Regions from separate parts of the Ruegeria sp. N11 genome, predicted to be linked through region 1. Evidence: riboswitches for the same ligand, from Rfam matches in the RefSeq annotation. Region 1 holds a riboswitch; each other region holds the start of a gene.
What was found. A riboswitch is a leader RNA that binds a small molecule or an ion and turns the genes downstream of it on or off. The one in region 1 is predicted to bind cobalamin.

Region 1 (4,164 bases):
GCCTCAAGCTTTCGCACCTGTTGGGCAATTGCGGCAGTGGTTACGTTCAGTGAACGCGCCGCAGCAGAATAGCCGCCTAAACGGCCGGTCGCCTCAAACGCCCTGAGGGTCGAAAGCGGCGGCAACTTATGCCAGTCAATAAGGTCATTCAGTAGAAATACTTAATGATTGCTATTTTTTCCTGCCTCGCAAGGTACACCAAACGTAACTATTGTCGAGAAATACACCCGATACGAGTTGAACAATCAGTGGTGTAGCTATCTGAAATTGCGATTGCCCTAAAAGCCTGTCGAATTGCGTTGCAATACGATCGTCCTGCAATGCGTTTTGCGTTGATAGGCGGGTTTGAACAACCGGCAAGGTCCAATCGCCGCAAATGCTTGGAGGCCGATATGACTATCAGGATAACCATGCTTTTTACTGGAATAGGGTTGGCTATCGCGACACCGGCGCTGCCCGACACCAGAGCCGACACTCCGCAAGCCGCACACGTAGCGTATCTTGCAGCGATCAACTCGAACAAACTGGATCAATTCCTTGAGACGGTCACTGATGACGTGGTCTTCATCGCACCCGGTGCGCCTGTTATGGAAGGCAAAGCCAAGGTCGGGCCTTGGGTGCGCGGGTATTTCGACGCCGTTCACACCAGTTGGAAAAAGCAATCGCTGGAATTTGTTGTGGCGGCGGACTGGGCGTTTGAGCGTTATGAGTTTACCGCCACCGATGTTCCGCGTGACCCGGGCCCTGCCACTGTTTCCACGGGCCATGGCATCAATATCTACCATCTCGAAGATGACGGAACATGGCGCGTGGCGCGGGATATCTGGTCCAACGCGAATACCTTCAGCGCCGGCAGATCAATCGCGCCCGCGTGTTCGGGGCGTGCCGAACCTTGCTGATCAAAAGATTTGATTGGTTGGCACGCCGCCCAGATGGCTTGGACACATACTGGATCGGCCGCTTTTAACCGGGTTCCGTCCACGGCCAACTACATTGGCCTCAGGACGGAACCAGGCAAGTACTTTTCTCGGCAACCGAAAGGCCCAACCCGCAGACCGGGCATTAGCGAATTACTGGGCCACAACTTCCTTGCAGCTGCCTTTGCCCCATCCGGATTTGCTGCCCGAAGCCGAATAGTCAAACGTGCCAGTCTTGAGATTCACGTTGTAATTCAGGGTAAAGCCGTCACCGATATACAGGTAAGTCAGGGTGTCGAGGCCGGGATACACCTCAGCCTTATTGTCAATATCACCAATGGTAATATGCCCTTTGTTCTGGCCTTCGTATTTGACCAGCGTGGCCGCCATTTCCGGATATTTTGCATCCGGCGCTTCACACTCGAACACCCGGTCTTCCGCAACTGCAGCGACGGGTAAGAACACAAGAAAAGCTGCTAACTTTTTCATTTTTTTGTTTCCTGGCATATTCTGTTCGCCGACGCCCGCTAAGGACAGTTTGAGGCATAATTTTGCAAAAATTCTGGCTACTCTGTGCACGGCAAGACGGCCATCAGATTCGATCTCGAAGCGGTCGTTTTTGCCGGGTCTTGCGCGAATACTGAAATGGAGTACCCCGAGCCGGTCGGAACGGCGGCTACTTAATCAACGAAACCCCAATCCCTCGGTTTAGCGATGCTCGGAGATGACGGTCGATTGGTCGCCGCAACGTCCACACACGGCCTGCCCCAGTGGCTCTGAAGCCGAATCTGCCCCGCCTGGCCGGGTCCCGCCGACCCCTTCCAAAATCAGCGAACATCACACTGAACCCCTCAATCACGCAGGATTTCCGGCGCAGCAAGCGCCCGGCGATGCCGCTGAGTGACCACCTCAGGTCGCTTTTCCCTTCCGGCGGCAAAACCGCGCATCCTGAAGCTTGACAAGTCCCCCGCCTGTGCCGCATGTCCGACCCGTTGGTGTCCATCCCTGGATGGATGAAAAGGGAATGCGTCAGCGGTTTTTCCGTCAAACGCAGCCGCCCCCGCGACCGTGACCGGAGAGGGTGCCCATAGCCACTGGCCGAAAGGCCGGGAAGGCGGGACATCTGCCAGAGCAAGCCTCTGACATCCGCAAGCCGGGAGACCTGCCAGCACCCGAAGAAGAAACCGGGCGGGGTGTTCCGGTGTCGGGTCCATGTGCAGACGCGTGGCCCGCATGAAACCCCGTCCCCCGCGAAGAGGATTTGGGGGGATGAGAGACATGACCGAGACCGCACCAGTCGAGTTGCTGGTCTGTACCACGTGCCGCCGTGGACTGCCCGTCGAGGATGATGAAAAACGCCCCGGCACATTGCTGCACAAAGCGCTGCAACAGGCCGACCTGCCCGAAGGCATCACGCTGAAACCCGTCGAATGCCTGTCGAACTGCGATCAGGGCTGCTCGATCGTGCTGCGCGGTGGACCGGGTCGCTGGACCTTTGTCTATGAGAACCTGAACGAAGCCGAACACGTTGACGTCATTGTCGACGGTGCGACCAAATATCTGGCGACCGAGGACGGCTTGGTCAAATGGCGTGAGCGCCCCGAACATTTCCGCAAAAACTGCGCCTCCCGCATTCCCCCGATTGGAGCCCTGAAATGAGCACTCTTGAGAAACTTCCCGTCACTGTGATCACCGGCTTTCTGGGCTCAGGGAAGACAACGCTGGTCAAGCACCTGATGCAGAACCCGCAGGGCAAACGTCTGGCGGTCGTGGTCAATGAATTCGGCGACGTGGGCGTCGACGGCGATATTCTGAAATCCTGCGCCATTCCCGATTGTCCGGCAGAGAACATCATGGAACTGGCAAACGGCTGCATCTGCTGCACCGTGGCCGATGATTTCATTCCGACCATCGAAGCGCTGATGGCGCTGGACCCGCGCCCCGATCACATTCTGATCGAAACCTCCGGCCTCGCCCTGCCCAAGCCGCTGCTGAAAGCCTTTGACTGGCCCGATATCCGCTCGAAAATCACTGTGGACGGCGTGATCGCTCTGGCCGATGCCGAGGCGGTCGCGGCAGGTCGCTTCGCTCCGAACGTCGAGGCGGTGGATGCCCAGCGCCTGGCCGATGACTCGATCGACCACGAAACGCCTCTTTCCGAGGTGTTCGAGGATCAGATATCCTGCGCCGATATCATCCTGCTGACCAAGCCCGATCTGGCAGGGCCAGAGGGTGTTGCCAAAGCCAAAGAGGTCATCGCAGCCGAGGCCCCGCGCCCGCTGCCCGTCGTAGAGGTTGCCGAAGGCGTCGTAGACGTCCGCGTCGTGCTCGGTCTGGAAGCTGCAGCCGAGGATGACATGGACGCGCGTCCGTCGCATCACGACGGTCATCACGACCACGAACATGACGACTTCGAAAGCATCATCGTCGAACTGCCGGAGCAAAGCGATCCACTCGATCTGGTTGCCAAGATCGAACGTCTGGCCAGGGAATTGAACATCCTGCGCGTCAAGGGCTATGCGGCAGTTGCCGGCAAACCGATGCGTCTGCTGGTTCAGGCTGTCGGTGCCCGGGTGCGTCATCAGTACGACCGCCCCTGGGAACCCGGCGAGGAGCGCCGCTCGCGTCTTGTGGTCATTGCCGAGCACGACGACATCAAAGAGGCCGAAATCCGGGATATCCTCGTGGGTGTGACCGAGGCCGCCGAGTAAGCCATGCACGTCGTCTTCCGCGAAAGCCACGGGCTTGAAGAAACCGAGACCCCGACCGATCTGGGCCAGAGCCCGGCGGATCTGGTGATGTTGTCCTTTTCGGACAGTGATCTCGGTGCTTTCGCGGCAGGCTGGCATCGCGGCGGTGGGCCGGAAGGGCGAATGCCGACGATGCGTTTGGCCAATCTGACGGCGCTGAAACACCCTCTGTCCGTTGACACATATGTGGAACAGACGCTTGACGGCGCAAAAGGTATCCTGATCCGCCTGATTGGTGGGGTGCCTTACTGGTCATACGGGCTGCAGCAGGTTCTTGCGCTGGCGCAGGCCAAAGGCATCGCGCTGGCGGTTCTGCCTGCCGACGGGCGTGAGGATACCCGGCTGGACGACTATTCCACCCTGCCCGTCTCGACCCTGCGGCGACTGGCGCATCTGTGCGACACCGGCGGCGAGGTCGCGGCGCAGGCCGCTTTGGCGCAGATGGCATTGGCGGCAGGTCTTTATGCCGGGCCGGTGATGGGGGCCAAAACCCTTCC
Region 2 (4,164 bases), on a different contig from region 1:
ATCGGACGAGGATACCGGACCGTGATCGCGGATGTGCAGCAGAACCGAGGCGAACTGTTGTTCAAATCCATCCCGCCGCCAATTCTTCCAGCGGGCTTTCAACAAATCGGCGTCGCGCTGAAAGCGCAGGTGCCAATGCCGGTAGAACTCCATCGGAATGACGGCGGCGTCATGTGTCCAATGCTCGAACAGCGCCCTGTCCCGTTCATACAGGCGCTTCAGATGTGTGCTGCGATAGGTGGGCCTGCGCGAAAACAGGATCATGTCATGGGCGCGGGCCACAGTGTTGATACTGTCCAGCTGAACAAAACCAAGCCGTCGGATCAGGTCCAGAAGATCCGCGCCCTTTGCGCTGCCCGACGGGGTTTCGGACAGCAAGTGACGATCCATGAACACCGCACGGGCTGTCCGGTTGTCCAGTTTCGGCAGTGCCAAGACTCTAACGCCGCTTCAGTGTGTCGCCGTAGCTGATTTTTGGCGTCAGGGTTACGCGGGTTTCAATCTCGGCTTCCGGGTCGGCCAGCTGTGCCGCGATGATCCCTGCGGCCTGGCGGCCGATTTCCAGCCGGCAGGCATCCATGGTTGCCAGTTTGCGGGGCAGACCTTGCAGCAGTTCGACATTGTTGAACCCCGCCAACCCGATCTGACCAGGGATGTCGATCCCCTGATCCAGCAGGTACAACAGCCCGCCAGCGCCGATCATATCATTGGAATAATACAGAAAATCCAGTTCCGGCGATCGTTCCAGCATCGCCTGCGTCATCTCGCGCCCCTTGGCCAGTGCCGACCCGCCCGAGTAGAACTCGCGGTCCTCGATCTCGATCCCGTGTTTGCCCAGAACCTCGGTAAAGCCCTCGAAACGTTTGCGCGCGCGGTGGTCCAAAGGCATCTTGGTCCCCATGAAACCGATATGCTGGTATCCGGCCTTCAGAATGGCCTGCGCCATTTCACGGCCGGCACGGCGGTGTGAAATGCCGACCATCGCATCCACGGGTTTGCCGTCGGTATCCATGATTTCGACCACCGGAATGCCCGCGGAATCCAGCATCGCCCGGGCCGCTTCCGTGTGTTCCAGGCCTGCGATGATCACGCCCGAAGGCCGCCACGAGAGCATCTCGTAAAGGACCTTTTCCTCTTTTTCCGGCAAATAATCGGTCACGCCGACCACTGGCTGCAATTCGGTGTCTTCCAGAACCTGATTGATGCCGGTCAGGACCTCGGGGAAGACCATGTTGGACAGTGAGGGGATGATGACCGCAACCAGATTGACCCGGCTGGATGCCAGCGCACCCGCAATTTTGTTGGGCACGTATCCCAGCTCTTTTGCGGCGGCCAGAACCCGTGTTCGGGTCGCATCCGATACATCACCCCGATTGCGCAGGACCCTGCTGACCGTCATTTCGGATACCCCCGACGCTTCCGAGACATCGCGAAGGGTGAGCGGGCGTTTTGTTTCTGTGGTCACGAGGCACCTGCACTGTTGTTTTGCCCGATGGTAGCGTGAACACGGCGACAAGTACAACAACTCTGCTTCTGCATCGGGCGCTGGGCCGGTCGGACCTTTTGTGCATCGGAGCGACCCTACATATTTGTAACGAGTTCAATTAAACACGCGAGTCAACGCCCGCAGTTTCAGGCCTAAAAATCTCAAGTCCGCGAACTGAACCGACGACTATTGAACACATAAAGAGATCTAGGAAAACACACACACTCGCGGTGGCGCATACCAAACCGCGTAGCAAGCGCGAACATGCAATTTCTGATTTCGCAAATGGCCCATGCAACGCCGCAATCAATTGTTGACCGTGTCTTACATATTCTGGCATGAACGCGCCATGTTCGGTTCCGGGGACATCTTCGGAAGCAATAGGGAATGCAGTGCGGCACATTTTGCCAACTCTGCAACTGCCCCCGCAACTGTAGGCGGCGAGCGCGGCTGATAATGCCACTGGGGTATCCCGGGAAGGTTAGTTTAGCGCTTTGACCCGCAAGTCAGGAGACCTGCCGAACATGCGCCCTTGGAAGGGGCGTTCATCATCGGCGACGGGGTGTGCGCCGGATCTGTTTGCCCGACAAGGCAGATGGCTTCGCGTTCCCCATCGTCAAAGCAGAATTGTTCCGGGGAAGGCGCGACGTGAGAAGGACTCGATTTGTGAAAAAACTGCTGGTGGCTGCAACGGCTGCTTTGGCGATGCCTGCATTGGCGCAGGCCCATTTCCTGCTGGAATATACCGACGACACGATGATCGAACGCCCCGGTGACGTTCCGGTCAAACTGGTTTTCTGGCACCCGTTTGAAGCTGGTCACGTGATGACCCTGGAAAAACCGGAAGAATTCTTTGTGATCCACAACGGTGAAAAAACCGATCTGATGGGTACGCTGCAAGAAACCACCTTTGAAGGACCGGACAACATTGCCAAAGCGTTCCTGGGCTCGATTCCGGTGAAGCGCTCGGGTGACTATGTGGTGGTTACAGTTCCTGCGCCTTACTACGAAGAATCCGAGGATATCTATATCCAGCAGATCACCAAGGCTTACCTCAACCGAAACGAACTGCCGACCGATTGGGATCAGCCGCAGGGGCTGGCCGCCGAGATTCTGCCGCTGAACAAGCCTTACAACATCATCGCCGGGTCAACCTTTACCGGTCGCGTGTTGAGCGAGGGACAGCCCGTCGCCGGCGCAAAAATCGAAATCGAGTACATCGCCGCAGCACCGGACATGACCGGCACCGGCGCGAAGGACGCCACCGTGTCCCCATTGCCGGGCGGCGCGTTGGTCGCGATTTCGGATGACAACGGATATTTCACTTTTGGTGTGCCAAAAGCCGGGTACTGGGGCTTCGCCGCTTTGGGCGTGGGCCCGGAAACCGAGCATGAAGGCAAAGAGCTGAGCCAGGATGCGGTCATCTGGATCCGCGCCTGGGATCTGGAGTAAGCCTGAATGCACATCGTCGACGGAGCCCTTTCCAACCCTGTCGTGATCGGCGGTGCGGTCGCCGCGGCTGGCGGGATCGCATTGGGCCTGAAATCGCTGGATCTGGATCGCATTCCCACGGCGGGCGTGTTGTCGGCCAGCTTTTTTGTCGCCTCGCTGATCCATGTGCCGATTGGCCCGTCGTCTGTGCATTTGATTCTGAACGGTCTGGCCGGGCTTCTGCTCGGCTGGGCCGCCTTTCCGGCCCTTTTTGTCGGCTTGCTGCTGCAGGCCGTGTTCTTTGGTTTTGGCGGATTGACCGTGCTGGGGATCAACACGGTGAATATCGCCCTTCCGGCGGTGCTGACCTGGATGATCTTTGGTCGCCTGATCGCACGTGGCTCACCTGTTCAGGGGGCGATCTGGGGCGGAATTGGCGGCGCGTTTTCGATCGCGGCCACAACGGCTTTCGTCGCGGTTTCGCTGGCGCTGTCCGGCGATGAGTTCCTGCCCGCTGCCAAGCTTGTCTTTTTCGCCCACATTCCCGTCATGGCTATCGAGGCCGTGCTGACAGGTTTTGCCGTTCTTCTGGCCCGCAAGGTCAAACCGGAACTTTTTGTAAAGGTTGCGTCCACATGAAACAGTTGATCCTTGTTTGTACGCTTGCTCTCGCCCCGCTCCCGGCTCTTGCGCATAAGGTTATTGCAGGCGTTTTTCCGGCAGGCGACGCAATCGAAGGCGAGCTGGGGTTTTCCAATGGCGATATGGCCGCAGACCAGGAAGTCATCGTCTATGGCCCCGATGGCTCTGAACTGGGACGCACAGTAACCGATACGGACGGTTTCTTTCTCTACAGCCCGACCAAAGCTGTGACTCATACATTCAAGGCAGATCTGGGTGCAGGGCACGTCGCCGAAGTTGCCATGCCGGCCGACGAAGTGGCCGAAATCATGGGGGTCGAAGCCGAGCTTTCTGAAACAGCCACGCCGGTTGCATCTGCGGATGGCGCGGCAGCGGTGACAGTGGCCTCGCTCTCGGATGAGGAACGAGCGGCCATCGCCAAAGCGGTGCGCGACGAAACCCGCCCACTGCGGCGCGAGATCGCCGCCTATCGCGAGCACAATGATCTGCAGAACATCTTGGGTGGTATTGGCTATATCATTGGTCTGTTCGGCATCGGCTTTTACCTGGCCGCGCGTAAAAAGATGGCCACCTGATGGCACATGCGCTGGAACCACAGGCCAAAA
Region 3 (4,164 bases), on a different contig from region 1:
TCTGAAAACCGGGCCGGGAGCAAGGGCGCATCTCTCCGAACTGGACGCATACGATCCGCATGTGCTGGGGCATGACCCGGAAGGCTTTCTGCGGATCAGACTGTCACTCTGACGGGTTGTCTTCCTGGCGCAACTTCCCTATATCGACGATTGAGAGGTTGGCGCGGGCGAGCGCCTCGCCAACCTGGTCAGGTCCGGAAGGAAGCAGCCACAACGAGCCCCGCTTGGGTCGATGTCCAACCTCTCACTTCATCCCGCAATCGTCACATCTTTCCGGTCGGAACGGACTTGCTGCTCCGCAGACTCGATCAGCCTCGGCCAGACCGCTTTGTTTTTGCGCGCAAAAACACCAATGTGGCCAATGGATTTCAGCCCGAAATCCTTTGGTTCAAGCACATGACGGTTGGCGTCCGGGCCGTATAGCTCGGCCAGCCTCCGGACCGCATTTTCAGGCACCATCTGGTCGTCCGAAATCGCAAACAGGTCAACCGGACCACCGGCCCGCGACCAGGTCACTGCGGGCAGGCCTTGGCCAATTTCAGGCAGATAGCTGTTCGGCGAGGTGCACCATTTTCGCCATTGCCAGTAGACCTTTGACGGCAGGTCCGAACCAAACCCAATGGCCTTGCCGGGCAGATACCCCAGCATATGTACTGCAAAAGGCGCATGCCCGTACCAGAAGATTCCGGCCAGCCCCCGGTAGGGCCAGGGATGATCCGACAACGTAACCAGGCCGGAACACACACAAATCATCCGGTCGATCTGATCCACATCCGATTGCAATGGCCCAAGCATACCCCCCAGCGAATGACCAATGGTCCACTGCCGCGCACTTGGGAATCGCCGCCGCATCTCGGCCCGGGCCGCGGGAATATCGATCAGCGCCCAATCGAACATGGTGACACGCGAATCCTTCAAACGCCCCGATAGCGATTTTCCGAAATCGCGGTAATCATAGGTCAGACAGGCAATGCCCTGCTCTTCCGCCAGCCACCGGGCAAAATGCTGATAATAGTCCTGGGGAACGCCGGTCGCGCTGTTCAGAACAACTACGATATCAGGCGCTGCAACAGGCAGGTACAGACGACCCGACAGCATAGCCGTCCCGGCGGGAAATCGTATGTCTTCGGTCAAGACCTGTTCCTGTATGTCCAACATCTCATGCTCCGCTCTCAACTGAACAGTTCAGTTCACCTATCTGTCAGGCCAGTCGCCCGCTCAAGTCAACCCGGTGCAAACATGACCAAACGTCCGCTTTCCCGACCACGCATCGGACCAAATGCCTCGGCCCGCGCAATGCGCTTGACTCGGGGACCCCGCAACCGCTAGCGATGAGGCGATGGTTTCCGCGCCCTTTCCGGGGCCGGGATGAAAAGGGAACACGGTGCGGTTCTGTCTGGCATTGCCGGAAGGAACCAAGGCCGAGACTGCCCCCGCAACTGTAAGCGGTGAGCAATGCCGAAACACCACTGGCCGAAAGGCTGGGAAGGTCGGCAAAGCGATGACCCGCAAGTCAGGAGACCTGCCATCGATACTGAAACCGAAACTCGGGCGGGGTGTCCGGGCAGGTCCTGATGGCATAGCCCCGTCACACCTGATCCTTGCCCCGCGCCGCGCGCGGAGGGCGCATTATGATCTGGAAGACAAGGACACACGAATTTTCTGCCACTGTGTGCCAGCGCACCGGCAAACCCTGTCCGGCACTGGCGCAAATGGCGCGGGCTCTGACGCGCGCCGTGGCAAGCGCCGGCCCGGCCGCAACCCCGCAATTCGCCATTGAAGGCAGCAGCGAGCTTGCCCATTGCCCCGAAGGGTGCATGGCCCGGTTCCACGCGCGGCCAGACAAAATCCGGGTGTTTTGCGGAACGAATGAGGAAACTCCGGGCGACAGGTTGGAGGATTATGCAGACATGATGTTCTGCGCAGAGTTCCGTGCGCTGCCGTCCGCAATTCTGTCGGACCCGCCCTGCGCCATGCTTGAAGCTTCGGCCCTGGCAGGTCGCCAAGTAGCGGCCCAGGCCGGACATTTGTCGGCCTGACCTACGGGTCCGCGCTGGCCGGAATCAATTGCGTGGCCCATGCCAGTTGTGCATCTGTTTCAACCGCACAGGGCCGCACCGCCCTCAACCGTTTCAGGGCTGCACCCGGTTGCTCGCCACATTCGACCATCAGGCGCAACACCACCATTCCGGACCGGCCACAGCCGCCCCGGCAATGCACCAGAATGCGCCCGCCCCCTGACAGGGCATGGCGGACGGCCGCGCTTACATCGGGCCAGCGCGCGGTCACGGCGTCGGGGGGTGCACCGAAATCTTCGACCGGCAGATGGACCCAGCGGCAGGCGCGCGCCTGAATGTCGGTTCCGAAGTCACGCGCGCCGTCCTGCAGCATCTCGACTTCGGTCGTCATTGAAATGACAAGACCTGGCTTCCAGTCGGAAATCGCATTCAGGTCCTGGGCATATTTACCCCCGCGCCCCGGCATTGATGTCAGGGCCAGAGTACCTCCTCCGACCTGCAGCGCATGAATAATCATCTGAGACATGCAACGCGCCCTCCTTAATCGTTACGCACAAGAATCCGGTCAAAAATGCTTTCGCCTTCATTTTTACGCGCATCCCGAAGCATTCCCAAATGAATTTCGCGAACCGGCTGTGGACGCAGGCGGCGGCGCACTCTACGCTGCACTTCTGATACGAATCCGACAGAGCAGAAATGACCGACTCGCCACGCCCCGCTTATCAGGTTCTTGCCCGCAAATACCGCCCGGAAACCTTTGCCGACCTGGTTGGTCAGGATGCCATGGTGCGCACCCTGAAAAACGCGTTCGAGGCAGACCGGATCGCGCAGGCCTTCATCATGACCGGCATCCGCGGCACCGGCAAAACGACAACGGCGCGGATCATCGCCAAGGGCATGAACTGCATCGGCCCCGATGGCGACGGCAAACCGACGACCGAACCCTGCGGCCAATGCGAACATTGCGTGGCGATCATGGAAGGCCGCCATGTCGACGTGATGGAGATGGACGCGGCCAGCCGCACGGGCGTGAACGACATCCGCGAAATCATCGACAGCGTCCGCTATCGTGCAGCCAGCGCACGCTACAAGATCTATATCATCGACGAGGTTCACATGCTTTCGACCAGCGCGTTCAACGCGTTGCTCAAGACGCTTGAAGAACCGCCCGAGCATGTGAAATTCATCTTCGCCACGACGGAAATCCGCAAGGTTCCGGTGACGGTCCTGTCGCGCTGCCAACGCTTCGACCTGCGCCGGATCGAACCCGAGGACATGATCGGTCTTCTGAACAAGATCGCCGCCGCCGAGGGCGCCCAGATCGCAGAAGACGCACTGGCGCTGATCACCCGAGCGGCCGAAGGTTCGGCGCGTGATGCAACTTCGCTGCTGGATCAGGCGATCTCGCACGGGGCCGGGGAAACCAGTGCCGATCAGGTCCGGGCGATGTTGGGCCTGGCGGACCGGGGCCGCGTCCTGGACCTTATGGACATGATCCTGCGGGGCGACGCGGCGGGGGCTCTGACAGAGCTCAGCGCTCAGTACGCCGAGGGTGCCGATCCGCTTGCCGTGCTGCGCGATCTGGCCGAAATCACCCATTGGGTGTCCGTGGTCAAAATCACGCCGGACGCCGCCGAGGACCCGACCGTTTCGCCCGACGAACGCGCACGCGGTCAGCAAATGGCCGAAGCCCTGCCGATGCGCGTTCTGACCCGCATGTGGCAGATGTTGCTGAAAGCACTCGAAGAGGTCTCAGCCGCGCCAAACGCCATGATGGCAGCGGAAATGGCCGTCATTCGGCTGACCCATGTGGCCGACCTGCCAAGCCCGGAAGAACTGATCAAACGTTTGCAGGACGCACCTCCACCCACGCCGAACGGAGGCCCCGGTGGCGGCATGGCCGTACCCTCGCACGCCCCGGTACAACCTCAGGCATCGGCAAGGTCTTCCTACGTTTCCGCTCCGCATGGCCCTGCCGGCGCGCCGACTGCGGCCCTGGCACAGGACGTCCAAACCGCTCTGGCGCGCTATCCGACCTTCGAACATGTGGTCGAACTGATCCGGTCAAATCGGGACGTAAAGCTGCTGGTCGAGGTCGAAAACGGTGTGCGGCTGATGGCCTACTCACCGGGCCGGATCGAATTTA

Region 2: it holds a riboswitch for cobalamin, as region 1 does, so the genes downstream of both, ACR0J8_RS11530 (DUF4198 domain-containing protein) here and ACR0J8_RS20915 (DUF1636 domain-containing protein) in region 1, are expected to answer to the same signal.
Region 3: it holds a riboswitch for cobalamin, as region 1 does, so the genes downstream of both, ACR0J8_RS02650 (hypothetical protein) here and ACR0J8_RS20915 (DUF1636 domain-containing protein) in region 1, are expected to answer to the same signal.

The regions. Positions count from the first base shown of each region.
Region 1 is NZ_JBQFLX010000025.1:2,706-6,869, forward strand. It holds gene ACR0J8_RS20900 (LysR substrate-binding domain-containing protein) at 1-125, opposite strand, end outside; gene ACR0J8_RS20905 (YybH family protein) at 393-899, shown strand; gene ACR0J8_RS20910 (hypothetical protein) at 1,071-1,406, opposite strand; cobalamin riboswitch at 1,894-2,101, shown strand; gene ACR0J8_RS20915 (DUF1636 domain-containing protein) at 2,196-2,576, shown strand; gene cobW (cobalamin biosynthesis protein CobW) at 2,573-3,628, shown strand; gene cobN (cobaltochelatase subunit CobN) at 3,632-4,164, shown strand, end outside.
Region 2 is NZ_JBQFLX010000009.1:125,913-130,076, forward strand. It holds gene ACR0J8_RS11520 (winged helix-turn-helix domain-containing protein) at 1-435, opposite strand, end outside; gene ACR0J8_RS11525 (LacI family DNA-binding transcriptional regulator) at 440-1,465, opposite strand; cobalamin riboswitch at 1,824-2,023, shown strand; gene ACR0J8_RS11530 (DUF4198 domain-containing protein) at 2,153-2,938, shown strand; gene cbiM (cobalt transporter CbiM) at 2,945-3,556, shown strand; gene ACR0J8_RS11540 (cobalt ABC transporter permease) at 3,553-4,134, shown strand; gene cbiQ (cobalt ECF transporter T component CbiQ) at 4,134-4,164, shown strand, end outside.
Region 3 is NZ_JBQFLX010000002.1:144,081-148,244, forward strand. It holds gene ACR0J8_RS02635 (bifunctional 2',3'-cyclic-nucleotide 2'-phosphodiesterase/3'-nucleotidase) at 1-112, shown strand, start outside; RNA gene ffs (signal recognition particle sRNA small type) at 152-250, shown strand; gene ACR0J8_RS02645 (alpha/beta hydrolase family protein) at 250-1,158, opposite strand; cobalamin riboswitch at 1,324-1,544, shown strand; gene ACR0J8_RS02650 (hypothetical protein) at 1,632-2,039, shown strand; gene ACR0J8_RS02655 (protein-tyrosine phosphatase family protein) at 2,041-2,544, opposite strand; gene ACR0J8_RS02660 (DNA polymerase III subunit gamma/tau) at 2,715-4,164, shown strand, end outside.